4 regions of the Paenibacillus kyungheensis genome follow, and region 1 is predicted to be linked to each of the others. Evidence: riboswitches for the same ligand, from Rfam matches in the RefSeq annotation. Region 1 holds a riboswitch; each other region holds the start of a gene.
What was found. Region 1 has a riboswitch for thiamine pyrophosphate ahead of thiM (hydroxyethylthiazole kinase). Riboswitches for the same ligand answer to the same signal wherever they lie in the genome.

Region 1 (7,468 bases):
TTGATTCCTTTTGCCGGAGTGTTTGGAGCTATTTTATTAACGCTTGCAGATATCGGTTCTCGGTTTGTACATTTTCCAGCAGAGACGCCTGTAGGGATCATAACAGCTCTAATTGGTGCGCCTTATTTTGTGTATTTAGCTAGACGGCAGAGCAGGAGTTCATTATGATTCATTCTATCGGGAAAAAGCGGAATGGTATGATCATGATCGGGCTTATTGTGACTACTTTTGTTTTGATTATGATAAGTATTCAAGTAGGTGCTGTCGATATAAGCTGGCAAGATATCGGCAGAGCATTTACACAGTATGGAGATGCTGATCTAGCCTATATTATTTTTCATTATCGATTGCCTCGCATTATACTGGCGATCTTAGTAGGTAGCGGGCTTGCAGTGTCTGGTCTGGTGGCACAAAGCATTTTGCGTAATCCTTTAGCCGCTCCTGATACACTAGGAATTTCCGCAGGAGCTGCTTTAGGAGCGGTCTGTACTTTACTTCTTTTGCCTGTAGATATACAGAGTACATGGCTGACATCGCTAACAGCTTTTGTCGGTGGAGCTCTCGGGGCTTTTTGTGTATATCTATTATCTTATCGAAATGGAGTCGATCCTCTTCGGCTGGCATTGGTCGGAATTGCGGTGAGTGCTTGTGGAAGCACACTGGTACAATTACTGATTACACAATCGTCTGCGAATACGAATACCGTTCTTTTATGGTTAAATGGTTCGTTATGGGGACGTAATTGGGAGCAGGTGATACAATTAGCACTTATTATTCTGATTATTGTACCTATTGTCTGGATATTAGCAAAATCTATTGATATTTTCGGATTAAGCGAAGAATCTTCCAAAGGGTTAGGATTACGCATAGAGTGGATGCGTGCTATATTGCTGTTACTGACAGTGATATTAGCCAGTGGTTCGGTAGCGGTTGTAGGTATGGTAGGCTTTGTAGGTCTGGTGAGCCCTCATATTGCAAGGCGCTTGGTATCTGGTGGTCATCGTTATTTTGTGCCAGTAGCAGCACTGGTAGGGGCGATCATGATGTTACTAGCAGATGTGATTGGACGTGTTCTGGCGCCACCTCTGGAGTTCCCTGTAGGCTTGGTTACTTCGGTCATTGGAGCACCGTATTTTTTATTTTTATTATGGCGTGAGTACAAAAGCAAAAACCGTACAGGATGAAGTTAGATCTGTGCGGTTTTTTGGCGTTTCTTTTACGATTACAGCGATTGTTTGATTGATAAGGAAGAAGGCAAACGTTGTTCTGCATGCTGAATAGCATCTTGCATAGCTTGATACGGATCGGTGATCATCGCACCATGACCTACAGCAAGTAAACTTGGTTGTAATGCTACTAATTTGCGAGCACTTTGTAGAGATCGTTCTTTGCTCCATGTCGCCAGAGCAGGGAAAGGGAATGTCAGACGTACTGAACCTGCCACAGCAATCCCACCTCTAGTCTGCAAAGCATCACCAGCGATTAAAGATTGATCTCTAGTGTCCCACAGCGAAATAGAGCCTGGCGTATGACCCGGTGTGGCGATGACTTGAAGAGAACCTATTCGATCCCCTTCATGGAGCAAAACAGAAGGGCGAGTTTGTAGACGCTTGGGAACACTGCCTTTGATCTTAGTCTGAGGTTCATCTGCATCCAAGCTCATATCACCAATCATTAAGCGTGCATCTCGCTGTGATACATAGACAGGTACATCAGGATAAAGCTGATGTAATGTATCTAATGAACCGACATGGTCATCATGGATATGAGTTAGAACGATAGCGCCTAACGGTTTGCCGATCTGAGAAATCGCGTGCTGAATACCTTTATAACTATTTGGCAATGCTGCATCAATTAAAGTCACACTGGACTCTTCTTCGACGATATAACAATTTACGGGAAATATGCGTGGTAAAAAAATAAGTTGATGTAAGTTGTTCTTGCTAATTATTTTCATATCAATCACCTCTTGGTTACACTATAAACTAATTGTATTAGTTTAATCAATAACTATATTCATTTTTCTGAAAAAATTATAAGTCTTTTGTAAAAGAAAGAGGTTTTCTTCACTCATCTAACGTTGATTCTGTTACCAAAAAGCATAAAAAATACACCACTCTACAGCCAGAAGTAACATATTTAAACGTTACGATCTCTGTACAAGTGGTGTATTTGCTTATTTATGATTGGACTCTACCGTATGCAGACCTTGCAGAAAAGTATTAATAATCAATTCAAAACTTTGATTTATATCGACATTCAAGCCAAATCCACCGATACGTTCTAGTGAACTAAAGCCATGCAAAACACTGCGTAGTCCACGTATCGCATGAATCAAGGCTTCTTCATTCAAATCAAATCCGTTTAATACTTGCATAAATAGTTCCAGCATTTGATGTTTGCTATCATTGATCTCTGCATCATCTATATCTGATGTATAGAACGTAGCTTCATATAATCCTGGATGAGCACGAGCAAATTCAAGATAAGCGCGCGACATTTCACGTATCGCTTTATCTTCGGATCGTCCTACCGCAGCCCGCATCAATGCGTCTTTGAGTTGATCCAATCCTGTTAATGCCATTTCACGACGTAATCCCGGTAATCCGTTCACATGATTATACAAAGAAGGCGAACGAACCCCTAGCTTCTGAGCTAATATCGTAAGTGTCACTTCATTCCATCCACGTTCATCTGCTAGTTCTGTAGCTGCTTGCAAAATAGAATGAAGACTAAGCCCGGTGCGAGGTGGCAAAGCATAAACCTCCTTTAACTATACCTGTTCGTAGAATATGAATAAGATTCGTATATAAGCTAACGATATTCATCAATCTTATTTATTGTAAGCGATAGGTATACCTTTGGCAAAAGAAAATGCAATCTATCTATTTTGCTTTATCCAATAATGGATAGACTTGCTGATCTTTTTATTTGCGCATAAAAATAAATTTCTGTCCGACTACACCGATCACAAATAACAACAAGCTTACCCATGGAGCAATCGTAATCACAGGCATCACTTCACGTAAAAAGATTCCCACACCAAAAATCAGTACCAAAATCACCAGATACGTTAAGATAGCGCGTGCATTGATTTGCATACCTGGCTTTGTCGCATCACTTTGTTCGACAGGCTGATCGGTAAATCTTGTGAGCATCTCAACCAGAGCAATCGAACCTACAGCTACAATAATCAGAGTCGCTACATTGATCTGCCCGACAATGCCTGAATCGCTAATACTGATTTTGAATAATCCCATTAATGCTTGAATAAGAAATACCCATGTTAACGCTACCCACGGAATCATCAAGTAATACATCGGCTTGCTCAATTGTTTCTTTTCCGGTAAATTACGAATTAATATATTGCCGTACTCTATCGATTCTTTACCGAATAACTGTTTGGCAGTTTTACCTTTTTTCTGCGCTTCTAGCAAATGATGACCCATTTCTAAAAGCAATTCTTCGCCTGCTTCACGATCAATTCGTGCATCCCGTACATGTACAATAACATCATCATAATAATCCAAATTTTCTGGTTTTAATTGATCCCGTACGACGTTAATATTTTTAACCATTTGGCGTATTGAGCTCATTATTCATTCCTCCATTCTCGTTGTTCGAAGCTACTATTTTGCCATACTTTCCTTGCGTTGACAATGATCTAGCGTTAATGATAATATGGTTTCAAGATTAAAGCATATTAAACTGATCGGAATTGTTTATTTAAGAGGAGGAATCATCATGGAACGCAATATCGTCATTCGACATCACGACTTGGATCTGACAGCTAGTATTCATTATCCTGAACAGGAACCACAATCAGCAGGACGAGGCAAAAGCCGTACACCGCTAATTGTGATCTGCCATGGTTTTGTTGGCAGCCGTATTGGAGTGGATCGCCTATTTGTTAGTACAGCCCGTGAATTGGCGGCTGACGGTTATATGGTGGTTCGCTTTGATTATGCAGGTTGCGGTGAAAGTGGCGGCGACTATGGCAAAGAAGGACTCGAATCAATGGTCGCTCAGACTCGTACTGTACTGGATTATGCAATGAATTGCAGTGACATTGATCCCACCCGCGTCACATTGATCGGTCATAGTCTGGGTGGTGCTGTAGCTATTCTTACTTCTGTACGCGATCATCGTGTCAAAAGCCTGGTTCTATGGTCAGCAGTAGGACATCCATTTAACGATATTATCAAATTAACCGGTCGGGACAAATACGATCAAGCAGTGATCGAAGGACAAGCCGATCATTTAGGCTACTCGTTTACACCTGTATACTTTGATTCGTTAGGCAATTTCCAACCGTTTCAAGAAGCCAAGCAATTTGGTGGCGATGTGCTGGTGATTCATGGTACAGGGGATGATGTGATTCCAGTAGATTATGCCTTTTTGTATCAAAAAGTATTCTGGACACGTTCAGAAGGACGTTGTGATAAAGAAATCATTTTTCAAGCAGATCACACGTATTCCAATGGAACTCACCGCCGGGAGCTGCTAGACAAAACCCGCCAATGGCTCACCGAACGCAAAGTCGCTCAGACCGATTGGCAACACTGGATGATTTAAGCGCTTGGCAATATAAGCGCGACTTCTTCTAATATAATCCAACATGATTTTTGCATAGCAAAATATCTTCTGCTAAGCGCTTGGCAGTTACAAACGCGATTTCTTCTAGTGTAATCCTTTACCAGATCATTCACCAGTGGTATGGTAAGAAAGAACAATCGAATAGTTACTGATTTCACTAGGGGAGCCTGTTGGCTGAGACGAAAATTCAATTTCGGACCCTTGGAACCTGATCTGGATTATACTAGCGGAGGGAAGTGGAGGCTGAATTTTCACTCATGTTGTGATATACCTGAATGAATGTTTGACCCATTTGTCTCTTCTGGAGATGGATGGGTCTTTATTACGTTATAGGAGGCAATATCAATGACTTTTCTAGCCAAAGTACGGGCGCAACATCCACTGATTCACAATATTACCAATATGGTCGTGACTAATTTTACAGCGAACGGATTGCTGGCGCTGGGGGCTTCTCCTTTTATGGCATATGCGCATGAAGAAGTAGCCGATGTGGCAGCTATAGCGAATGCAGTTGTGCTTAATATCGGTACGCTTGATCCATACACCGTCGAATCGATTCAACGTGCAGGACGTGCAGCGAATGAATCAGGTGTGCCTGTTGTATTTGATCCGGTAGGAGCAGGAGCTACCCCGTATCGTACACAGTCTGCTTTGCAAATTATTGAACACGTTCAAGTAGATGTGTTACGTGGCAATATAGCTGAAGTGGCTAATGTGATCGGCGAATCGTGGCAGATCAAAGGTGTCGATGCAGGAGCAGGCGAAGGCAATATGATCCAGATCGCAGAGCAGGCCGCTCAAAAATTAAAGTGCATTGTAGCCATCACCGGTGAAAAAGACGTCGTAACCGATGGACAGAACACCTATACCATTGCTAACAGTCATCAGATATTAACACAAGTGACAGGCGGTGGTTGTCTACTAAGTGCCGTAGTCGGTGCATTTATCGCAGTCGCTGATCCTGCACAAGCTCAAGAACGTCTGGAAGCCGTAACAGAAGCTTTAGCATTTTACGGTATAGCCGCAGAGATTGCCTATGAACAGACAGCAGGGCAAGGCACAGGCAGTTTTCAGATGCAATTTATCAATCAATTGTCTCTAGTCACACCGGAGATCGTAACTGCACGAGCCCAGATCACTTCATCCAAAGCTTAATATTGAACATACATTCATATGATAAAGGAGCGAGACAAGATGAACGTGTATCAAGCATTGACGATTGCAGGTTCAGATAGTGGAGGAGGCGCAGGCATTCAGGCCGATCTCAAAACATTTCAAGAACTCGGTGTCTATGGCATGTCTGTTATTACTGCTATCACAGCGCAGAATACGACAGGGGTATAAGGTGTCTATCCGGTTCAGATTGAAGGTGTTGTACAGCAATTGGATTCGATCGGGACGGATCTACAACCCCACGCTGTCAAAACAGGGATGTTATTTAGTGCAGATATTATTCGTTATGTCGCGGCAAAAGTAAAACAGTATCAATGGCAACATCTAGTGATTGATCCGGTGATGGTTGCTAAAGGAGGCTCGGTGCTGTTACAACAAGAAGCGTTGCAAGCGCTGATCTCTGATCTGATTCCGCTGGCAGAGATTATCACGCCTAATTTGCCAGAAGCCGAGTTATTAACAGGTCTATCGATTACCAATCTACAGCAACGCGAACAAGCCGCCAAGCAGTTTGTAGAGATGGGGGCAACGTATGTAGTGATCAAAGGTGGACATGATACATCGACGTCTACTGTAATCGATCTGTTATACGATGGAAATCAATTTGATTATTTGGAAAGTCAGCGGATTGATACGCCTCATACTCATGGCACAGGATGTACTTTTTCAGCGGCATTAACAGCAGAACTTGCCAAAGGCAAAACTATTTATGAAGCTGTACATACCGCGAAGCAATTTATTCAAGCAGCGATTGAAGATGGATTGGGTATCGGTTCCGGTCATGGGCCTACCAATCATTTTGCTTATCAGCAAAGGAGCCGAGTCTATGATCACCAAGCCTGATACTCAGCATATACGCCAGTATTTACGCCTTTATCTAGTGATGGGAAGCGTCAATTGTAATCAACCACCAGAAGAAGTATTAAAGTCTGCTATTGCAGGAGGGATCACTCTTTTTCAATTTCGGGAAAAAGGGGTTGGAGCTTTAACAGGGCAAGCGTATTATAAGCTTGCAGAACGTCTGCAACAGATATGCCACACTCATCAGATTCCGTTTATTGTGAATGATGATGTAGAGTTAGCGATCGCTCTGAATGCGGATGGAATTCATGTAGGACAAGAAGATGCACCCGCCGATCAGATTCGGGCACGTCTAGGGGATGATAAAATTATTGGTGTATCTGCTCATAGCGTAGCTGAAGCTAGACAAGCTATTGAAGATGGCGCTGATTATTTAGGCATAGGACCGATCTACCCTACAATCTCTAAGGCTGATGCGCAAGCCGTACAAGGAACAAGCACTATTACAGCACTGAAGAACCATCATATTGAGATTCCTTTAGTCGGTATTGGAGGAATTCATGCAGGTAATGCCGAGCCGATCTTTACCGCGGGCGCAGATGGAATAGCAGTGATCTCTGCGATCGCAGGACAGACGGATATAGAACAAGCGACGCAGCAGTTAAATACGCTTACCCGTCGATTGATTGCGAACTAATCACCACGACATGATCTAATGCTGGATAAATGTCTATTAACCCCATCAAAAAAAGCCATTCGGTATACCGTAGCTTACAGTACGGTGTGTCGAATGACTTTGAATGGTAAACACTATTTTCTGTTTGTATAGTGTAACGTAACAGTAGGTTCTTTCCGCTATCCTTGTGATGATCTGTATGTTACTGCGAATAACATCGAT
Region 2 (7,468 bases), 2.2 Mb from region 1:
TTGATCAACTATACATAGATTCTTACTCTATACTCTTTCATTCCTAAAAATTATATTTTGTCATGATGATCTAGAATATTTTGTACAAACTCTGTTTTGGCTTGAGTGTATGCTTCTCGATCATCTTTGTTGTCTATCGCTAAATGTTGCTTTAATTGCCCGTATTGCTCTGCCCATTCTGGATGTGCGATCAATCGATCCCGAAACAGAAGTTGATTTTGCCATTGCTGACCTTGTTGCAATACGATATGCAAATGAGCTGCCCGCTTATCATTGATCACTTTGACAAAAAATCGGCGATGCTGTTTACCATCTAATTCAGGCGGAACGTAATGCCAATTTTCTTTTTCCAATATAGGAATAATAGCTGGTAATTGATCAAATGAATCTGTGATTGCCATCATATCTATAATAGGTTTGGCAGGAAGATTAGGTATCGCTGTACTACCAAAATGTTCAATATGTTGTATATCCACAGGAGATAGTAACTGCGTTAATTCATTTGTATAGAATTTGCCCTGCTCTATCCATTGTGGATCAGGTGGTGCAATCTCTACTGATTCTGTTGCCCAGATCGGCCATGTCGATTCATTCTCAATATTAGTCATCCTATTCCCTCCTTTTCAACCAAAATAACGATGATATAAAGTGCGTGCTTCTGCTATATCTTTTGTACCATGTATCATAACACGACCATCACGGAAAATAACAAAACGCTGTTCATTTGGCATCGTCATAGATACTAAAAAAGGAGTAACACTCACTTGATTTTCTTCAAGCCTAGCTAAGCGTTGAGCGGTCTGCTCTAGATCTATTATCATTTTTTGTGCTGGACGAATCTGTACCGTATCTCTACCGCATAGTACTTCTGTTTTACTTTGACCCGCTTGAGTGAGATGGGGATACGTAGGTTGGCTACCACAAGAAGGACAATTTGGCTTGCGTGCACTATTCATTTTGATAGAGACCTGTTCATTATTCCATAAGTCAAATGATAACAATGTACCACGTAATTGATCTGTATTACCACTAAGAATCTTAATGGCTTCTGTACACTGATGAGCTACAACCATCTGAACAGCAGGAGGAATAATACCTGAAGTATCACAAGTATCTCCTCCAAGTGGTGCAGATTCCATTAAGCATTGTAGACAAGGTGTCACTCCGGGAATAATCGTAAATGTAATGCCGTAGCTTCCTACACAACCACCATATATCCAGGGAATATTATATTTTTGCGAAATATCATTAATCATTAATCGAGTCTCAAAATTATCTGTCGCATCCATGATCAGATCTACCCCTTTGGCTAGATCATTCATTTCATCAGCCGTTACGTCTGCAATATGTGCTTCAATAGTTACGTCAGAATTAATCTGTTGTAGACGACGTTGAGCAGCGATAGCTTTGGGCATACGATCTTGAGCATCTTGTTCTGTAAACAGTTGTTGCCTTTGCAAATTACTCCATTCTACATAATCGCGATCTGCAATAATTACTTTGCCTACTCCTGCACGAACCAGTGTCTCTGCAGAGCTAGAACCCAAAGCTCCAGCTCCTACAATAAGCACAGTGGCTTCTGTCAAATGTTGCTGACCTTTTTGACCTAAAGGAGTAAATCGCACTTGTCTGGAGTACCGATTATGTTGTTCTGGTTGTTGATGGTTATTGGTATTATTCACCTTCAAGTCGTGATCATCCCTTCTGCTGGACTGCTCGCCACAGCATACTCACGTACAGGAATCATGCCTGCTTCCCTTCCTAATCGTCCTGCTTCTACACCTAGCTTCATAGCTGTTGCCATTTTGACAGGATCCGTTGCGCCAGAGACAGCACTATTAAGAAGTACCGCATCGGCTCCAAGTTCCATCGCATACGCAGCATCTTTCGGTGAGCGTATACCGGCATCGACAATCACAGGTACAGTCGCTTGATCAATAATCCATTGCAACGCCGAAGGATTAAGTATTCCTTTACCGGAACCGATCGGAGAAGCTCCAGGCATAATTGCATGTACACCAAGTTGCTGTAAGCGTTTGGCTAACATATAATCATCAGAGATATACGGCAGAACAATAAATCCTTCTGCTAGCAAGACTTCACAAGCTTTGACGGTCTCCAAAGGATCAGGTAAAAGCAACGTATCATCTCCGATAACTTCTACTTTTATCATATCACATAATCCAGAAGCTTTTGCCAGACGTGCTATCCGAATAGCTTCTTCCGCTGTTTTGGCTCCTGCGGTATTAGGCAATAGTTTATATTTTTTGAGATCTAACATTTCTAGAAAATTCGGTTCATTCACTTGCTCTAGATTCAATCGTCTTACTGCAAATGTTAGCACTTCTGTGCCTGATGCTTCTACCGCCTGATTCTGAATCTGCAAATCTGTAAACTTCCCTGTGCCTAGTAACAGTCTCGATGTAAATGTATGTGTACCTATCGTTAACAAATCAGCCACCTCCTACAAAATGTACAATCTCTAATATATCTTTTTCTGCCAGTGTAATATGCGGATGTTCTTCTTTTTGCAAAATTTGTTGATTATGTTCTACAATCACTGTTTTGTGACCTAATGATAAAGATTCTAGCAATTTGGATACCGTGTTGTATTCAGGTTCTACATATTTTCGATGACCATTGATAATTAATTCCATGTAGACACTCCTTTGGCTGTAGATCGAGATTTCGATGATAAAGATTTCGATTTTTGCAAAGCTCGTTCTGGTGAAAAGCAATCAGGAATATGCGCTGTATCATTATTTATTAATGCCTCTGCCATCCATTTGGCTGTGCCAGCAGCTAACAACATCCCATTTCGATAATGCCCTGAAGCTGTCCATAATCCAGCAAGCGGTTGAATCCTTCCTAAATAAGGTAATTCATCCGGTGTTCCAGGACGTATCCCTGACCAACAACGTTCAAACGTAGCTGATCCTATCGCAGGCAGAAATTGTTCTGCTCCCGACAATAACTGAGCAATCGCAGAAAGATCTACTGTTGTATCTGTACGTTCTGGTTTACTGGTAGCTCCAATCCAGATGCGATGATTACTTTTGGGAATGATATAAATGCCTTCTCCATAAATTGTATGTCCAAGATATTGAGAAGAAGTACTGACTTCGATGAGTTCTCCTTTGACCGGTACCAAAGGTAAACTATACTGCTCTGTTGCTAGCAATTGTTGTGTACTCAAGCCTGTTGTTAATACTACTTGTTCAGCGTAGATTTCTCCTTGATTAGTGATTACACCTGTAATATGATTTTTACCTTGCGAATGCAGTAAACGGTATACTTCTGTCTCAGGATAAAAATCGACATGATGCTGAATCGCTGCTTGAACAAGCGCTTGATTAAACAAAGCTGGAATTAATTGCGGTTCATCTGGATTGTAGATCATTCCAGAAGGAGCATAAATATGTGGCTCAACTTGTGCTAGATATGATGGGCTCCACCACTCTTTGCGATCTACTTTTGAATCGTTATGTGTAGAAGCAGAAGTATGACCTTTATTTGGTAAAGGAAATAAATTTTCATCAAATGTCTTGTCATATCTTTGATCTGCTTGAAGTGGTTCTTTATGTCTTAACTGTAATTCTAGCTTGGTCAGTGGTAGCAAAAATCCTTCTGTTCGCAGTTCAATATCAATTCCTGTTTTCTCCAATAGATCAGTCGCAAGCTTGCTATATAGCGATTGACTGTATAATGCCAACTGGTACAATTCTGGATGAGCAAAATGTTCAGAATGAGCGGCTAACATCCCTCCTGCTGCACCTGATGCGCCAGAAGCTGGTTGATTTTTTTCAAGCAAAGCTACTTTGACTCCTTGCTGTGCCAGTTCATAAGCAATAGCAGCACCGATCACTCCAGCACCTACAACGATTACGTCATAATGATTAGCTTTGAGATTAGATAGATGAACCATAAGCCGATTCACTTCTTTCCTAATGATTGTAGATGCGTAAAAGTCATATATTGAATACTTTGGCCATACAACTGACAGGCATGCTGAGGATGTTCCGCTTCAAAAATACCAGACATTACAGCTACTCCTCTAGCACCTGCTCGATGAATGTCTTGGCAGTGTGATGGCTGAATACCACCTATTGCAATAACAGGTATAGATACCGCATGACAAAGCTTTTCCAATTGATCCAATCCTCGTGGAATCAGATCAGGTTTAGAGTTAGTCGAATAAATATGACCATAAAAAAGATAATCTATCCCTTCACTTTGAGCTTGTAATGCTTGCTCTATACTGTGAACAGATCGCCCGACTTTCCATAGTGAAGGAGGATCATCTGCATTTACATAAGACATATGTTCACTTAAATGCACACCCCCTATTTTTAGATCCGCTGCTAATTGAGTTCGACTATTGATCCTTATTTTGGATAGTGGTACTCCTGTATGCATGAGCTGCTGGACAGCATTAATAATCTGAGAATCAGACCACTTTTTTTCGCGAATATGAATAGCGGTCGTCCACGGATGTATCTGTGAAGCTACCTTTACAAACTGGTAGATCGATTGTTGACCTGTACTGATTGCATGAAGTTCCATATCGGTATATGCCCTCCTTTCCTCAAAAGTGTATAAGCAAACGCAAAAAAGCCACTTCTTATTATTCAAGAAGTGGCTAGTATAGACCTAGAAAATAATGAGCCTTGTTTGAGAGCAAACAAGATTATTTTAAAATAACGGAAACCGTATTTTAGATCATAATAAGCTCTCCTGTACAAAATAATTGCTATTCTATACAGTAAAAGACTCTATCGTTCATATGATCTAACATTTCCGAAACTCTGCTACCACTTCCCTACGCTGGTATGATCCAGATCAGGTACAAAGGGTCCGAAAGCAATATCTGCTTTCATCTCAGCCTCAAGCGGCCCCCCTAGTGCATTCAAGCTATTCAATTTGTTATTCATCTTAGCAAAGACTATTCAATAAAGCAAATGATTCTCAGACTCTTTATAAAGTATTAAAAAAGATAAAGAACTACATACTTTACAAAGTCATCTTGTACAATTCAATCTAAAATAAATGAGTACAACTAGCGATTACGACTTAAAAAGATGGAAAATCTTTTATTTCGCTTTAGCTTCAGACCACTGCTCAACATCCCAAATTTTAGTAACCCAATCTTCATAAAATTCAGGTTCATGAGACACGAGCAATACTGTGCCTTTATATGCTTTTAAAGCGCGTTTTAATTCATTTTTAGCATGAACATCCAAGTGATTGGTCGGTTCATCGAATAATACCCAGTTGCTTTCACGCAGTAATAGTTTGCACAAACGAACTTTCGCTTGCTCTCCACCACTTAGCATACGCATAGGGCGCGTGATATGCTCATTTTTCAGACCACAACGTGCCAGATGACCACGTACTTCATTTTGACTTAAATGTGAAAATTCATTCCATACTTCATCTATCGGTGTCAATTGGTCTGGACGTACTTCCTGCTCAAAATAAGCAGAATGTAAATAATCACCCAGATATGTTTTACCACTAACCGGTTGAAGTTTACCTAAAATAGTTTTGAGCAATGTTGATTTACCTACACCGTTACAACCAACAATCGCAATTTTTTCACCACGTTCAATATTCATCGTCATTTTAGGCAATAGAGCATGTGTATATCCAATCTCAAAGTCTTTACCTTCAAAGACTGTTTTACTACTTGCACGAGCTTCTTTGAAATTAAATGTTGGCTTAGCAAATTCTTCTGGTTTGTCGATACGTTCGATACGATTTAATTGCTTTTCACGACTTTTTGCACGACCTGAAGTAGATGCACGCGCTTTATTTTTTTGAATAAATTCTTCTTGTTTTTTGATAAAATCTTGCTGTTTTTCAAAGGCTTCGATATGTTGATGCTTTTGAATATCAGCCATCTCTAGAAACTTATTATAATCAGCTGTATAACGATTTAATTTGGCAAATTCCAAATGATAAATCACATTCACGACTTGATTCATAAAATCTGTATCATGTGAGATCAATACGAAAGCATGTGGATATTCTTGTAGATAACGAGTTAACCATTGAATATGCTCTACATCGAGATAGTTGGTAGGCTCATCCAGCAACAAAACATTAGGCTTTTCGAGTAATAGCTTGGCAAGTAGTACTTTGGTACGCTGACCACCGCTCAAAGCTGTTACGTCTTTATCAAGTCCAATAACATTGAGTCCAAGACCGTAAGCCATATCTTCAACTTTAGTATCTAACAGATAAAAGTCTCCTATTTCCAGTTGCTCTTGAATATCGCCCATTCGTTCTAACAATACTTCCAATTGTTCCGGGGATGCTTCAGCCATCTGATTAGTGACTTCATTTAACTCTTGCTCTAATTCTAGCAACGGAAGAAAAGCATCTTTCAGTACATCACGTACTGTTTTTCCTTCTGTTAACTTAGTATGCTGATCTAAATAACCATAACGTACACGCGGAGCCCATTCGACTTTACCGCTATCTTTTAACAGTTTACCTGTCATAATATTCATCAATGTGGATTTGCCAGCACCATTTGCACCGACTAAGCCTACATGCTCTCCAGCAAGCAGACGAAAAGATACATCCCGAAATAATGTTCGGTCTCCAAAATTATGTGTTACATTTTCTACTGATAACAAACTCATACTAAATAATGCTCCTGTCTATGTTAAATATCTCTTTTTTAAATATACATCATCACAAAATTGCTACAGAATGTATTGTAACATAAGCAGAAGCTGTCTAGAACTGAAAATTTTCATTTTTTTACATTCATTTTCTGATATGTAGAATAAATGTATGCTTTTACGAACAGTTTGAAAGAATTGAAGTAATCTTATTATCGTTGAAGATTTTTGTCATTCTATGAAAAGATCAAAGCTTTTTTACTTACTTCTAAAAATTAAATTTAACTGTCGGTTGTTACTTTAAGAAGTAGATTGCATTAGTTTTAAGACATAGCTTGTTGATAATATTATAAACGACTGAATACTTTGAATTTGATTTTGACTTTAGTTAATAAAAAGCCTAGTATGAAAAAGAACCTTAAGGTTTATTCCTGATTTCTAAGGAGGAATTAAAAGTCATGAACATGTTTTTACAAAGTCACTTTCAAAATTAATTAACTCTCTCAAAGTATTGTTTTTATAATGTTACTTTGCTATTTGCAATACTACATTTGAGGGAGTTTTAAAAATGAATGATAAAAGAATAAATACTACAGCTGAAACAACATTGAATTTGCTCTTAGAAAAAGCCCACGAATTGCGTGAAGAAGGGCGTGCTAAGCAAGACCAAGAAATTCTGAAAAAAGCACGTTCTCTTCTTTTAGAAATGGTCGCTACCTATCCAGATCACGCTGAGGTAAATTATCAGACTGGAATGGTTCACGATAATTCCGGATATCCGAATGAAGCTATCCCTTATTATGTAAAGGCAATTGACCAAGGTCTTACAGGAGCAAATC
Region 3 (7,468 bases), 980 kb from region 1:
TTACAAGTAATCGCAAAAAAGACCTCTTTTGTAGTCAATTATCGAACATAAGATAATAGACAAAGTAAAAGAGGTCTTTTTATTTTGGATTCATCAGATGAGTAGAATTTTCGTATACGTGACGATAATTGGCAATAAAATAGCTTTTATCTGGCAAAATATCTATATTTATTTAAGATATCTACCTATAGCTGAAGGAAGTTCTGCATCAGTATAATCAAGCATGTATTGATTATTATGCTCTAGCACATTGTATTTTAGAACGATAGCACTATTTAGTTTATACAAAAACGAATACATCACAGCATTACTACTATCTATATGAATAGTCGTTTTAGCAGCATTTACGAGAGCAATAAATTGTTTACTTTCTTTTCCGTGTAATGTACGCATAAATTGTCCTTCTTTATATAGATCAACAGATTCTATCTTTTGATCAAAAATATCCAATTTTTTAGATTTTACATTCATATCTTTTAATAACTTATACACATTGTATATATCTATATTCATTTTTCCTTGCAATGCATTATTAGTATTTTTTACAGCTATTATATCATTATCCGAGTACCCATTTATTTTATAAATAGGGGTGTCTTTAGGTACTGTAGAGGATTCGCTTACAGTATCTATTTTTGAAAGTTGGGTGGAGTCTATAACGATCATTTTGGGCTCATTAATATACATTTGATCCTTGTATTTCACATAATCGGCATTACTGTTCTCAGGATTTGGTTTACTTCCGTTTAGTGAACATCCAGAAAGTAAAATAACCATCAGAATTACTGATAGGAGTAGTTTGATAAGATCGCCTCTTTTCTTTGTAGAATAAAATCTTCGCTAATATGCTTTGTTATGACAATAATTAAAAACTATAAAACGATGATATTGGAAGAGACTTTACAGTTAAAATATAGACTATCCAAATAGGAATAAGTCACGTTTATTTGGATTTTTTCTGGACAGACATTTTTTGATACCAAAAAGACCTTTTCAATGATCTGCTATCTGATATAGGATAACGGATCAAGTCAAAGAGGTCTTTTTCAGGTGAATTAGCGTTTTTTGGGCGTATATTCCAGATCGCGGAATAGGCGATTGAGTTCATCAGTCGTCAGGTCGCGCCATTTGCCTGTCGGTAAATTACCCAGACGAATATTCATAATGCGTGTACGACGTAGCGCACGAACTTCATAGCCAAGTGCAGAGCACATGCGACGAATCTGGCGATTCAATCCTTGCGTCAAAATGATTTTGAATACATATTTGGATTGTTGAACGACCTGACAAGGTAAAGTCACTGTATCTAGAATCTCTACACCGGAAGCCATTTGTTTGAGAAAAGAAGGCGTAATCGGTTGATCTACAGTGACGATATATTCTTTTTCATGCTTATTTTCAGCACGCAAAATTTCGTTAACGATATCGCCATCATTGGTCAGCATAATCAAGCCATCCGAATCTTTATCCAATCGTCCGACATGGAAAATACGTAGGGGATGATTGACAAAATCTACGATATTGCCTCGAATATGACGCTCGGTTGTACTGGTAATGCCTACCGGTTTGTTGAGCACAATATAGACATTTTCTTGTTCGACTTTGATCGGTTTGCCTTTGACCCGCACATCGTCGCCTTCTTCGACCTGACTGCCTAGCTCGGCAACCACACCATTAATTGTGACAATACCTTCATTGATCCATTTATCAGCACCCCGGCGGGATGTAATTCCAGATTCACTAATATATTTATTAATTCGCACGTATAAGCACACCTTTAACTCTAATTTTTGAGTAAGCTATTCAAGCCGTTACTCAAGTCTATCTCTACGATACCCTTTTTTGCTTTATTTTAAAAGTCATGTTCGTCTGTACGGTATGATGTTATGATTTTGTATGCAAAATATGGTGCAGTGCTTGTTCCAACCGTCCGTATTTGAACATAAATCCTTCTTTGATGAGACGATTAGGGATCACCCAACGGCTTTTAAGCACCAATTCGGGTTCCGTCCGAATCACTCTAGCTCCTAGATTAAGCATCCATGTAGACGCAGGTAGACCGCCTTTACGATGCATCACTTTGCGCATCGTTGCCATCAGTTCACGATTGGTCACCGGATTGGGAGACGTGCAATTAAATACTCCTTCAAGCGATTCCCACTCTTGAATAAATAAAATAATCTGAAATAAATCTTCAACATGAATCCAGCTAAACATCTGCTTCCCTGACCCTTGATGACCACCCAGCCCGAAGCGAACTAGATTTTTGAAAGGGGTCATGACACCACCACCAGGTCCTAATACGATAGCAATCCGTAATGCGGCTTGTCGGGTATGCGGAAGGCTAAAAGAGAAAAAAGCTTCTTCCCACGCTTTGGCAACGTCTACCGAAAATCCGCTACCGATTTCGCCTTTCGTCTCGGTCATAGGGCGATCTTCTGCATGGCGATAAATAGTAGCTGTGCTGGAATTGATCCAAAGCGCAGGTGGATGTTCACAAGCCAGGATAGCGTTTCTAAGAATCTGGGTGGTTTCGATTCGAGAGTTCATAATTTCACGTTTATTTTGTTCGTTATAACGACAATTGACCGATTTACCTGCTAGATTAATCACCATTTCTGCTCCATCGAGAGCTTGAACAATTCCTTGATGATCATCCCATGCGATATGTGGAGATTGTCTGGAAATGATCTGCACTTCAATACCCAATGCTGCAAATCTTTTTTCCAAATACTGTCCGATAAATCCTGTGCCACCTGCCAATACCACTTTACGTGTCATCGAGATCAACTCAATTCTGTTTGGATAGTTAAATCTACGCGCCAATCCTTACTAATAATTATATTTTACACCATTTTATAACCCTATAACTGTTAAAAAAGGAAAGATTACTGAGGTTGTAGCAGTTGACAGTCTGTTCAATCGTGTGTACAGTAAGATGCAAATGAATCGAATGACCACTAGGGGAGCCTTTGTGTAGGCTGAGACGGGAAGATCCCGGACCCTTGGAACCTGATCTAGTTCATACTAGCGTAGGAAAGTGGAGACTGTGCAAGGGTACCTGTACATATACGTACACCTATTCTGCCGCTCCATCACGGGGCGGCTTTTTTGCATGTATTTTTCCATATATTCCAGTAGTGGTCCTTCTTTATTAACCAAGCGTCGTTATCGATGCTTCAATCTAAGGAGGATACAGTTATGAGTTTTTCACAGGAAATTAGACAGGCCGCAGACCCTATTTTTGAAGCGATTTTTAACCATCCATTTGTACAAGGGATTGCCAAAGGTGATCTGCGTAGTGAGCAATTGATCCATTATGTAAAGCAAGATTTTGAGTATTTGAATTCTTTTATGCGTATTTATGGAACGGCGATTGCGAAATGCCCAACACGTGAAGATATGGCGATGTTTAACGAGCAGATTTCATTTGTGCTTCATAGTGAAATTCATCCTCATAATAACTTTTGCGAGGTGGCTGGCGTCAAGTATGAAGATTTGCAAGGATATGCGCTTTCTCCTTCTTCTCATCATTATATTCGTCATATGTTAACTGTGGCTCATGAAGGGGATTTAGGCGATATTTTGGCGGTATTGTTGCCTTGCCCGTGGACGTATTGGGAGATTGGTGTGAAATTATTGGATGAAGTGAAGCCTGATGCCTCCCATCCTTTTTATGATTGGATTAACTTCTATGGCAATCGTACCGATACGATTACGCATCAATTTTGTGCTCGGTTAGATAAATGGGCAGAGCAGACGACACCTGCACATCGAGCGCGTATGAAAGAGCATTTTCTTCTAAGTTGTCAGTTTGAATATATGTTCTGGGATATGGCGTACACTCTGGAAGATTGGCCTGTGCCGATGGAGGTTGCACGCGTATGAGCTCCTCATCGATCTCTATGACATGGAAAATGAAAGAAGTGGTGCTGACTGTTATTTTGGCGGTGGCTTGTGGCGTTATTTATCTGGGATGGTCGACATTGTGGATACCGATCTCTGCATTAGTAGGGCCTGTGGGTGCAGGATTTATGTTCGGCATCTGGATTATTGCAAGCCCGATTGTAGCTTATATTATTCGTAAGCCAGGGGCGGCATTGATCGCTGAAGTAGCGGCTGCGGCTGTAGAGCTGTTAACAGGTAGCCATTTTGGATTGTCTGCATTATTGATCGGCGTGTTTCAAGGGATTGGAGCAGAGATTGCGTTTGCTCTATTTGGCTACAAACGTTATAACTTGATGACGTTAATGTTATCAGGAGCGCTGGCGGCAGTAGGTGGAGTATTGTATAACGTTATCGCTAATGGATTCGGCTATTACACCACACAAGTATTGATTACGACTCTGGTTATTCAAGTGATCAGTGGAATGATTTTAGGTGGATGGTTAGCCAAAATTATTGTAGAAGCTTTGTGCAAAACAGGGGTACTGGATCAATACGAAATTATGAAAGTACGGCGGAAGAAGGGAAATGCGAATGGAATCGCTTCTAGGGTGTAAAGACCTGTCAGTACGTTTTTATCATCGAGAAGAAAATGTATTAACGCATATTCATTTATCGATTTCACGTGGAGAAAAAGTATTGATTCTCGGGCCAAGTGGTAGTGGCAAGTCGACGCTATTATCTGCATTGTCCGGTATTATTCCTGAACATGTAGAAGCTGAAGTGGAAGGCGAGATTCAGTTAGCCCCTCAATGTGGCGTGATGTTTCAAGACCCGGATTCGCAGTTCTGTATGCTTCATGTGGATGAAGAGATTGCTTTTAGCTTGGAAAATCGCTCTATTCCGCGTGCTCAGATGGACACTATGATAGATACAGTGATGAAGCAAGTCGGTCTGAATATAGATCGTCATACTGCTATTGAGACCCTATCTGGAGGTATGAAGCAACGGCTAGCGCTAGCGTGTCTGTTAGCGCTTGAACCGGAAGTTCTTTTTTTCGATGAACCGACAGCACAACTTGATCCGATCAGTCGCAAAGAAATTTTTCAATTGCTACATGACCTAGCTGATCAGTACGGACAGACGATGGTATTTGTAGAACATACATTAGATGGGTGTATTGAGTGGATGGATACAGTCATTTTGATGAATGCGCAAGGGCGTATTATGGCTCAAGGCAAGCCAGCAGAGATGATCGAGCGGTATCGTGCAGAGATGGAAGAAGCCGGCATATGGCAACCTCAATTATTCCCGTATACATGGGAAGATGTACAAGATCATCCGTCTCATCCATTAGCGAAGCAGTTGCAACAGACACTACAACAACGCCGTACAGCTACACTACATGCAGATACAACCGACAATCATACACCTGATATCATAGTTACCGAACAACTGGAGATCGGGTATCGTCAAAAATCTGTTATGAGCGATATGAACATTTCGATTCAGTCAGGGAAATGGGTAGCGATTGTCGGTGCTAATGGAAGTGGGAAAAGCACATTTCTCAAAAGCTTAATTCGGTTAGAACGTATTCGTAGTGGTCAGCTTTCTTTTCAACATAAATTATTAAAAAAATGGAGTGATCGTGATCTGTATGAGCAAGCGGGATTTGTTTTTCAAAATCCTGAACTGCAATTTGTAACCGATACGGTGTTTGACGAGATCGCTTTTGGCGGACGACAACGGAATTGGTCAGAAGAGGAAGTAACCTCCAAAACGATACAATTGTTGCAAGAATTCGGTTTAGAAGCTTATCAAGATCAACATCCATTTACACTTAGTCTGGGGCAAAAAAGGCGCTTGAGTGTAGCCACTATGCTGTTATTCGATCAGTCGTTACTTCTATTAGATGAACCTACATTCGGTCAAGATGCTAAAACATCGGCTGAATTAATCAAGCGACTGCAACAACGGCAAGCGCAAGGAACAACGATTGTGATGGTCACGCATGATATGGATCTAGTCGATGAATACGCCGATACCGTGATTTTGTTTGATCAGGGCAAAGTGGTCTACAATGGAGCACCTTATCATCTCTTTGCTAATCCAGAACAGATCGGGGATCATGCGATTATCCCTCCGCTTCATTACCGGTTGCTACAGCCACAGAAGGAGCGGAGTATTGTATGAAAAGCAATCATTCGTGGTTATCCACCTTGAATCCGACGATCAAGTTGGTAACTCATTTGTTAGTGATGTGCGTATTGATGGCAGTCACTGATCCTCGTATCACTTTAGCGATCTGGTTAGTAGCACTAGTGATTGGAATGACTTTGGGTGGTTGGCGGATTGCTTATTTGCTCAAACGATTGCTGCCGTACACGATCTTTTTTGTAATGATTTTCTGGATGATGGCGGCATTTGGTAAAGGTGAACATACCATCTGGCAATGGGGATGGTTCCATATTACTGAAGAAAGTCTGAATAATGGTCTAATGATCGCCCTGCGGATGCTTGGATTTGTTACGTATGGACTGTTGTTCACATCGACCACCGATCTTACTGCTATGATTATGAGTCTGGTTCATCAATGTAGATTATCGCCAAAGTGGGCTTATGGACTGTTAGCTGGATTTCGCTTTATTCCTTTGTTCCAGACAGAACTGACTCAAATGAAATCGGCGCATAAGATTAGAGGGTATAAGCAGAAGAATAGCTGGAAATCTTTTATCCGTTATGCACTACCACTATTCACGCAAGGTATTCGTAAGTCTGAACGAATAGCGATAGCGATGGAAGCACGCGGATTCACAGGCACACGTCAGCGTACCTATTATCTAACTCCACAATTAGCAGGCAGAGATGGTTGGTATATGGGGTTGTTGTTAATAGTCGTTCTAGGAATAACATTTATATTGAAAAAGTAGATCAAAAGAAGGAGCATCTTGTGAACGAAGATGCTCCTTTGCTTGTCTATATGCTGTTCATTTGCATGATGATGATCGCTTATGTACACTTATTATCATTACCAATAAAATCCAGATATAAATGAGGTGAATGATATGCATATCGTATGGAGTAATTTGTTGATTACGATGGGAATCGTGATTGCTGTCGTAGCGGTACTGACATGGATTACGATTGTAGCAGTCAGATCCTATCGCAATAAACATAGAACCTAATCTACATAGTTAGTATCAATACTTGCTAAAAGCGTCTTGATTCTCCTGTACATTTTCCAAAAATACAATCTTACCTTCTTCATTCACACGAGCAATATCAATTCCTGTTTTGGCATAGACTGTTCCTTCACTCGACATGCCACATACTGCCCAGCGGGATTCGTAGGTTCCGTTGGTTTGCAGTTCCCACGGCTCATGCATATGTTTGATATCAATATTGTATTGATAGAATGTATCCATAAAAGTTTTGAACCCGTTACGTGTAGCTCCGTTCAGTACAATCTCTACATCTGGAATAAATAAATCCAACAATTGTTCCATCGCTTGTGGATCAGTACGTGAAGCATCGAATAAGCGGAAATAGTCATTTAATGTTTGGATAGCTGTTGTCATTTAAT
Region 4 (7,468 bases), 390 kb from region 1:
CAATGTACTTAACATGCTGATTTTAAAAAAATCATATTGGAAATTATGATTTAGAGTAGGCAGATAAATAGTAAAAAGGCTACCAAAAGAAACGCATGATAGAATTGTATACTATCAGCTGATATATTTGAAGGGTTATTAGTTCTATTTTTTATGAAAATAAGATTTATTTTGCGAAAAATTCTATAATTTACATGATTGTGTCATGTTTCTTTTCATAAATAATAACTCATTGAGATTAAGGAGTTAAAAAATTAGTATTTCGATCTTTATATTGAAAATACATATCTAAAATTCGATCTAATTGTTCTGATTGGTCTAACACACGATAATCGCGCATCCCATGTTCTTCTGCCATCTGGTTCAATATGCGGCGTTCCTGCTCAATCTGTTGTTCTATTTGTTTTAAGTTCAAGGAAACCACCTCCAGTATATTTCCTTATATCTTGCTATCAATGAGACTTTCATTTTATTCCATCATCGTCATTTTACAGGTTAGTCTATAAAATATTTCTATATACCTTTTTATACCTTATTTGAGTATACCTTATCAAGTTCCTCAAGTACCTATTTTATCCTTTTTATGGAAAAATAAAGACGAAAAAACTCGGAATTTGAATTTTGCATTCATTTCTCTTGTTTCGCAAATTTCAAATTCCGAGTCATTTATGTGATAACTGCTATCTTAAACCATTAAAGTTGTATCAGATTACGCAGTCCACGTTTTTTTGTTACCATCTTGATCTGTATATTCAATCGTTTGTGGTTTGATATCTAGGATCACATAATCAGGATCTTCTGGACCGGAGAACCATTCTTTAAATTCTTCTTTCCAAACACGTTTTTTCAATTCGTCGTCTGTAGATACAGCACTTACACCTTCGATTTCAACGACTTGATTAGTGCCGCCTTTTTCATAACCCAACAATACATAACAGTTCGGATTTTTTTCTAACTCTTCGACTTTATGTGTTTTGCGGTTTGTCGCGAGATGAATATTCAAGCCTTCGTTATATAGCGCCATGTAGCGTACTTTAGGTTTGTCATTTTCTACTGTACCTAGTGCACAAAATGGATTACCTTCTAATGCAGTTAATATCGCTTGTTCTTCAGCTGTTTTACTCATGATCAATCTCCTCCTGTATATAAACGTATGGGTGTATTCAATATCTATGTCTATGTATATCTATTCGATACGTATAGAAGAATATTGAATGGAACTTTTGTTAGTTACAAACTTCCGTATATGTAAATACCCTTAGACAGCGAGACTGAACCGAAATACACTGTCTTTTGCTGATGACACCGCATTCTCTTTACTGGACAGTTGATACCCTCTGGTCTATAATTACAATGTAAAAAAACCGCATATGTACAGGGGAGCTAGTTGCAACTGGCTGAGAGTGTATTGTGATAAATACAGACCCTTATACCTGATCTGGATAATGCCAGCGTAGGAAAGTAACAAGTCGTTATATGCTGTACTCTAGCTTATAATTGCACCTATGTCGTCCCGATGGGGGCGTTTTTTTTATGCCTTTTATCCAGTACTACAGGATTGACTATTTGAGCTAGAAGAAAGAAGGATGATGGTAATGAGAACTCAAAAAAGGTGGCGTCAAAGCTTACCATGGTTAATGGTAGGTTTATTGTGGATCACAACTGCATGTGGTTCAGCAACAAGTACAAGCAATACAGCCAATCAAGCAGGATCAACATCTGCCCTTAAAGATGTGAAAGTCGTACTCGACTGGACACCAAATACGAATCATACTGGCTTATATGTTGCCCAAGCACAGGGCTATTATAAAGAAGCAGGATTAAACGTCGAAATTATTGCTCCCGGTCAAGGTGGAGCAGATACGATGGTCGCTTCTGGTGAAGTGCCTTTTGGAATCAGTTATCAGGAAAGTGTGACTCAAGCGCGTGTACAAGGAGTGCCTTTAGTGTCACTCGCGGCAGTTATCCAGCATAATACATCTGGCTTTGCCGCTCCTACAGATCGCGGAATCAAAAGCCCTAAAGATATGGAAGGCAAATCCTATGGTGCATGGGGATCGCCTGTTGAAGAAGCCGTTATGAAATCAATTATGGATACCGACGGTGGCGATGTTAGCAAAGTCAAAAGTGTTAATATCGGTAATGCCGATTATTTTACAGCTGTACAAAAAGGAATCGACTTTGCATGGATATTCTATGGATGGACAGGAATTGAAGCAGAACTTCGCGGACAACCATTAGATATGTTATATGTAAAAGATTATTCCGATAAATTAGATTATTATACACCTGTTATCGTAACCAATGAGAAGCAGATCGCTACCGATCCTGCACTTGTGAAATCATTTATGGCGGCAACCAGTAAAGGATATGAATATGCAATCGCTCATCCCGATGAATCGGCAGATATATTGCTCAAAGCAGTACCTGATCTTGATCCTGCACTGGTCAAAGCTAGCCAAAAATGGTTATCTCCACGTTATCAAGATGATGCCAAACGCTGGGGCGAGCAAAAACAATCGGTCTGGGAAGGTTATGCCGATTGGATGTTCAAGCAGAAGTTGTTAGACAAACCGTTAGATGCAACCAAAGCGTATACAAACGATTATTTACCTGAAGCCACCAAATCATAAATAGAACATAAGGAGATGACTAATATGGCACACACCCTTTTAAGTATTCAGGTTATTCCCAAAACTCAAGCTGGTGAGAACTCTTACGATTATGTCGACCGGGCAATAGAAGTGATTCAAGCCTCCGGTGTGAAATATGAAGTGCATCCACTTGAGACCACGATGGAAGGCGAACTTAGCGAATTGTTAGAAGTGGTTCGTCAAATGCACGAAGCGTTAGTGGAAAAAGGAAGCCCGAGTATTATTTCTCAGATCAAAATTGCTCATAGTCCAACCGGAATCAGTATGGATGGATTAACCGAGAAGTACCGCTAATGTCTACGATGAATACATGGTGGAACAGGCTATGGCCGCCCCTCGGGGCGGTTGTTTTATTACTGATTATCTGGCAACTGGCAACCAGTCTATTCCATATTGAGACATGGATTCTTCCTAGCCCTGCATTGATTGGACATGAAGCATGGAGTGAGAAAGACCGACTGGGTTTGCACACATGGGCGACGTTAAAATTGACACTATCCGGTTTTAGTATAGGCGTTGCTTTTGGATTACTGGTCGCAGGCGTGCTTCATTATATTCCTTTTCTACGTTCTGCATTGTATCCATTATTGATCTTGAGTCAAAATATCCCTACGATTGCTCTGGGGCCACTACTCGTTATCTGGTTCGGATTTGGGATATTGTCCAAATTAATTGTTATTATTCTGGTGTGCTTTTTCCCGGTGACCATTGCGGCGCTGAGCGGACTGGCTACTACCGATCGTACAATGCTTAATTATATGCAAATGATCGGAGCTTCTAAAAATCAAATCTTTTGGAAATTAGAATTACCTTTTAGCTTACCTTCGATCTTTTCTGGAGTTAAAATTGCTGCAACGTATAGTGTGATGGGCGCTATTATCGCTGAATGGATTAGCAGTAGTGAAGGGATTGGCTATTATATGATGTTGCAAAAATCAGCTTTTCGCACCGACCATATGTTTTTAGCGATACTGGTAGTTGTAGTGATCAGTCTTATGTTATTTATGCTAATCAATATGATTGAAAAATGGTGTGTTCGCTGGCATCACCCTGCACAACATCGTGCTGTCAAAGGAGGTTCTAAAGATGTCGCTAAATAAACCTCAACATACAACTTTATCGGTGAACAACTCTACTCCACTTTTAGCATTACAAGGGATTAGCAAATCTTTTACACAGGGCAAGCAATCGTTACATGTGCTACAAGACATTTCCCTGCATGTAGAGCAAGGTGAATTTGTATCCATTATCGGCCCTTCTGGTTCCGGTAAAAGTACGCTTTTGCAAATGATCGGTGGTGTGGTGCTTCCCGATCAAGGACAAGTCCTTTTGGACGGACAAAATATAACCGGTCGTAAAGGATTGAGCGGTTATATGCCACAACAACCTGCTTTGATGCCGTGGCGTACGATTGAAGATAATGTTATTTTGGCGCGCGAAGTAGCAGGATTACCACGCAAAGAATCATTAGAATTAGCCAGACAATGGCTGGATAAAGTTGGACTGGGTGGTTTTGCATCATCTTATCCTCATACATTATCTGGCGGGATGCAACAACGGGTTGCGTTTTTAAGAGCTTTGCTAGGACCTCGTGATCTTCTATGTCTGGATGAGCCTTTTAGTGCGTTAGATGCTTTTACACGCAGTGAGATGCAATCATGGTTGTTGAACATTTGGGAAGAAAATAGACGCTCGGTTATTTTTGTCACTCATCATATTGAAGAAGCATTACTACTTTCAGATCGAATCTATGTACTATCTCGTCGTCCTGCTAAAGTACTGCATAATATTGTGGTTCCTTTTCCTCGTCCAAGACGAGAAGAGATTACCGATGATCCGCAATTTATTGCTCTACGCAGACAATTGATGAATGCAATGCGTGATACCCATGAAGGTGATCAATCATGAAGCCTGTCTATGCTACGCTTATCGATAGCCATATCCATCTGGATCAATATCAAGATCAACAGATTGAGCGAATCATTCACTCCCTTCCAGAACACCATATCCAGTCGCTAATTACAGTCTCCATGAATCTACCTTCCTGTCAGCGTAATGAGAAGCTGGCTCAACAATACCCGTCTATCGTTCGTCCCGCTTACGGGTATCATCCAGAACAGCCTTTACCCGGCTCGCAGGAGCTTGAGACGTTATTGGTATGGATAAAGCAACGTATTGATAATATAGTAGCGATTGGTGAGATTGGATTACCGTATTACTTGCGACAAGAAGCAGTAGAACGTGGTGACCAATTAGATGAACAAGGGTATATCGATGTATTGTCTGCTTTACTACAACTTGCTGCCGCTTATGACAAGCCTGTTATTTTACATGCTGTCTATGAAGATGCAGAGATCGTCTGTGATCTTTTAGAACACTATGGTATCACTCAAGCTCATTTTCACTGGTTCAAAGGATATCCTGCTACGATTAATCGCATGATAGCCAAAGGTTATTATATTTCGTTTACGCCAGATATTCAGTATGAACCGGAAATTCAGCAATTGGCTACACTATATCCTACTCATCTGGTGATGGCTGAGACGGACGGCCCGTGGCCATTTGAAGGTTCTTTTGCCGGACAAATGACTCATCCGTCTATGACTGCTACTGTCTGTTCTGAATGGGCTAAGATTCAGCAGATATCAGAGCAAGAAGCTCGCCACTTGATCTATCTAAATACATTATCATTTTACACACCAAATCAGGCACAGCGTCTCTAATACGAACGCTGTGCCTGATGTATGTTGTGCTATTTTACGATGATAGATGTTTATTGTTGTTGCTTTTGATTTTGATTGTATAGCGTTTGGGGATGTTCCCAATCGGAAAGCCATACCAGAATAACAGATAACAACTGCTCCACATTCATCGGTTTACTGATATAATCAGATGCTCCTGCTTCTATACATAATTCACGATCATCTTTCATTGCTTTAGCGGTGAGTGCAATAATCGGTAGGTTTTTCCACTTTTCTTCCATCCGAATCCAGCGCATCGCTTCATACCCATCCATAATCGGCATCATCATATCCATCAACACAATATCTGCGGATTCAGCATTTAATAAAGCAATCGCTTCTTCCCCATTCTGTGCACTACGTACATGCATACCTTTACCTTTGAGCACACCTTCTAACGCAAAAATATTACGTAAATCATCATCCACGACAAGCACAGACTTACCTTGCAATCGTGCTAATGAATCTTGTTGTTCTTCTTGATCCATCCATGTTAAAGGTAATGGCTTGGTAACAGGCTGTCCTTCTTCATTGATAGCAAGTGAAGGGAGATACAACGTAAAGGTACTGCCTTTACCTAATTCACTTTGAACAGTAACATATCCTCCTAATAATTTGGAGAACTCACGACAGATCGATAATCCTAGACCTGTTCCACCATATTGACGTTCGGTTGTGCCATCTTCTTGCTGAAAAGCTTCAAAGATCAGATTTTGCTTATCTTCTTTGATTCCTATTCCTGTATCTGTAACCGAGATCGCTAGCATGTAATCCATCTGCTCTGGAACATTGTATCCTTTAGCAACCATCGATTCATCTGCTAATGCAATATTAATCATGACTGAACCTTTACTGGTAAACTTAAACGCGTTAGAGAGTAGATTTTTCATAATTTGTTGCAATCTTTTCTCATCAGTATAGAATACATCTGGTACATTTTCATCAATATTTGAAGAAAATGCAATCCCTTTTTGCTCGGCAATCTTGTCAAAGCTATATCCCATCACTTCAGGTAGATCATAGACGGATACCGAATCGCGCTGTACTTCAACCATACCTGCTTCCACTTTAGACAAATCCAAAATATCATCTATCAAATTAAGCAAATCTTGACCGGAATGATGAATCACTTCGCCAAAATGAGGCGTATCATCTTCTTCATGAGTTTTGTCTTTTTCACTAATCAATTGAGACAGAATTAAAATACTATTGAGCGGTGTACGTAATTCATGAGACATATTGGCTAAAAACTCCGACTTGTACTGCGAGCTACGGCTCAATTCTTCTGAATACAATTGAAGTTCTTTTTGCGCAATTTGTAATTCTTCTGTTTTAATCTCTGAATAGTGATTGCGTTCACGAAGTTGCTCGTTCGTTGCCTGAAGTTCTTCTTGTTGTGCTTGTAGTTCTTCTTGTTGAGACTGTAATTCTTCTGTTAATGTCTGTGCTTCACGCAGTAACCGATCTACCTGCATCCGATTATCTACATTATTCACAACCACTCCAAATGTAGATGCTACACGCTCAATTAACTTTTGCTGTTTGTCTGAAAATCCATAAATAGAACCTAATTCAATCACAACCACTGTTCGATTTTCAAATAAAATCGGCAATAGCATAATCTGCTTCAGTGGAATAGAGGTAGCTCCTGTCTGAATACGAATAGGATGATCTGATGGAGATTCCATCAACATAATCGTTTGTTCTACGGCTGCCTGTCCAACGACCCCTTCACCGAATTGAAATTGGCGCATGGCATCTGGCATCGCATGATAAGTAGAATAAGAGGCTTTGTGCATCAGCATAGGAATCCCATTCTTTTCTTCGCAAAAATAGAAAATGCCATACGCTGAATCTACAATAGGAGTAAGTTCACGAATAAAACGATTTGCCAGATCATCGATTTCATTAATGTTCTGATATACTGTTCCCATTTTGGCTAATTGCGTCTGAATCCAATTGCTTTCTTCGATCTGTTCGTTAAATTCACGAGCTTTTCGATTATGATCTTCTAAAGCACCAGACATTTTATTAAATGCGACTGCAATATTGCCGATTTCATCACCAGTGACA

Region 2: linked by a shared signal. The riboswitch ahead of PQ456_RS12835 (thiamine phosphate synthase) and the one ahead of thiM (hydroxyethylthiazole kinase) in region 1 are both predicted to bind thiamine pyrophosphate.
Region 3: linked by a shared signal. The riboswitch ahead of tenA (thiaminase II) and the one ahead of thiM (hydroxyethylthiazole kinase) in region 1 are both predicted to bind thiamine pyrophosphate.
Region 4: linked by a shared signal. The riboswitch ahead of PQ456_RS01915 (ABC transporter substrate-binding protein) and the one ahead of thiM (hydroxyethylthiazole kinase) in region 1 are both predicted to bind thiamine pyrophosphate.

The regions. Positions count from the first base shown of each region.
Region 1 is NZ_CP117416.1:822,104-829,571, forward strand. Features, by position in the region: gene PQ456_RS03675 (FecCD family ABC transporter permease) at 1-168, shown strand, start outside; gene PQ456_RS03680 (FecCD family ABC transporter permease) at 165-1,184, shown strand; gene PQ456_RS03685 (MBL fold metallo-hydrolase) at 1,223-1,957, opposite strand; gene PQ456_RS03690 (TetR/AcrR family transcriptional regulator) at 2,177-2,755, opposite strand; gene PQ456_RS03695 (DUF1129 family protein) at 2,928-3,596, opposite strand; gene PQ456_RS03700 (alpha/beta hydrolase) at 3,745-4,575, shown strand; TPP riboswitch at 4,746-4,848, shown strand; gene thiM (hydroxyethylthiazole kinase) at 4,942-5,751, shown strand; partial or broken gene thiD (bifunctional hydroxymethylpyrimidine kinase/phosphomethylpyrimidine kinase) at 5,791-6,612, shown strand; gene thiE (thiamine phosphate synthase) at 6,596-7,267, shown strand.
Region 2 is NZ_CP117416.1:3,013,468-3,020,935, forward strand. Features, by position in the region: gene PQ456_RS12810 (GrpB family protein) at 51-608, opposite strand; gene PQ456_RS12815 (MoeB/ThiF family adenylyltransferase) at 624-1,682, opposite strand; gene PQ456_RS12820 (thiazole synthase) at 1,685-2,452, opposite strand; gene thiS (sulfur carrier protein ThiS) at 2,454-2,657, opposite strand; gene PQ456_RS12830 (NAD(P)/FAD-dependent oxidoreductase) at 2,648-3,925, opposite strand; gene PQ456_RS12835 (thiamine phosphate synthase) at 3,934-4,563, opposite strand; TPP riboswitch at 4,800-4,909, opposite strand; gene PQ456_RS12840 (ABC-F family ATP-binding cassette domain-containing protein) at 5,091-6,647, opposite strand; gene PQ456_RS12845 (tetratricopeptide repeat protein) at 7,198-7,468, shown strand, end outside.
Region 3 is NZ_CP117416.1:5,099,236-5,106,703, reverse strand. Features, by position in the region: gene PQ456_RS22180 (nucleotide excision repair endonuclease) at 1-10, shown strand, start outside; gene PQ456_RS22175 (hypothetical protein) at 169-777, opposite strand; gene rluF (23S rRNA pseudouridine(2604) synthase RluF) at 1,056-1,763, opposite strand; gene PQ456_RS22165 (TIGR01777 family oxidoreductase) at 1,885-2,781, opposite strand; TPP riboswitch at 2,953-3,056, shown strand; gene tenA (thiaminase II) at 3,202-3,888, shown strand; gene PQ456_RS22155 (ECF transporter S component) at 3,906-4,502, shown strand; gene PQ456_RS22150 (ABC transporter ATP-binding protein) at 4,480-6,078, shown strand; gene PQ456_RS22145 (energy-coupling factor transporter transmembrane component T family protein) at 6,075-6,815, shown strand; gene PQ456_RS22140 (nuclear transport factor 2 family protein) at 7,086-7,463, opposite strand.
Region 4 is NZ_CP117416.1:429,685-437,152, reverse strand. Features, by position in the region: gene PQ456_RS01925 (aspartyl-phosphate phosphatase Spo0E family protein) at 239-415, opposite strand; gene PQ456_RS01920 (pyridoxamine 5'-phosphate oxidase family protein) at 710-1,126, opposite strand; TPP riboswitch at 1,367-1,478, shown strand; gene PQ456_RS01915 (ABC transporter substrate-binding protein) at 1,596-2,633, shown strand; gene PQ456_RS01910 (MTH1187 family thiamine-binding protein) at 2,658-2,948, shown strand; gene PQ456_RS01905 (ABC transporter permease) at 2,957-3,754, shown strand; gene PQ456_RS01900 (ABC transporter ATP-binding protein) at 3,741-4,562, shown strand; gene PQ456_RS01895 (TatD family hydrolase) at 4,559-5,377, shown strand; gene PQ456_RS01890 (response regulator) at 5,428-7,468, opposite strand, start outside.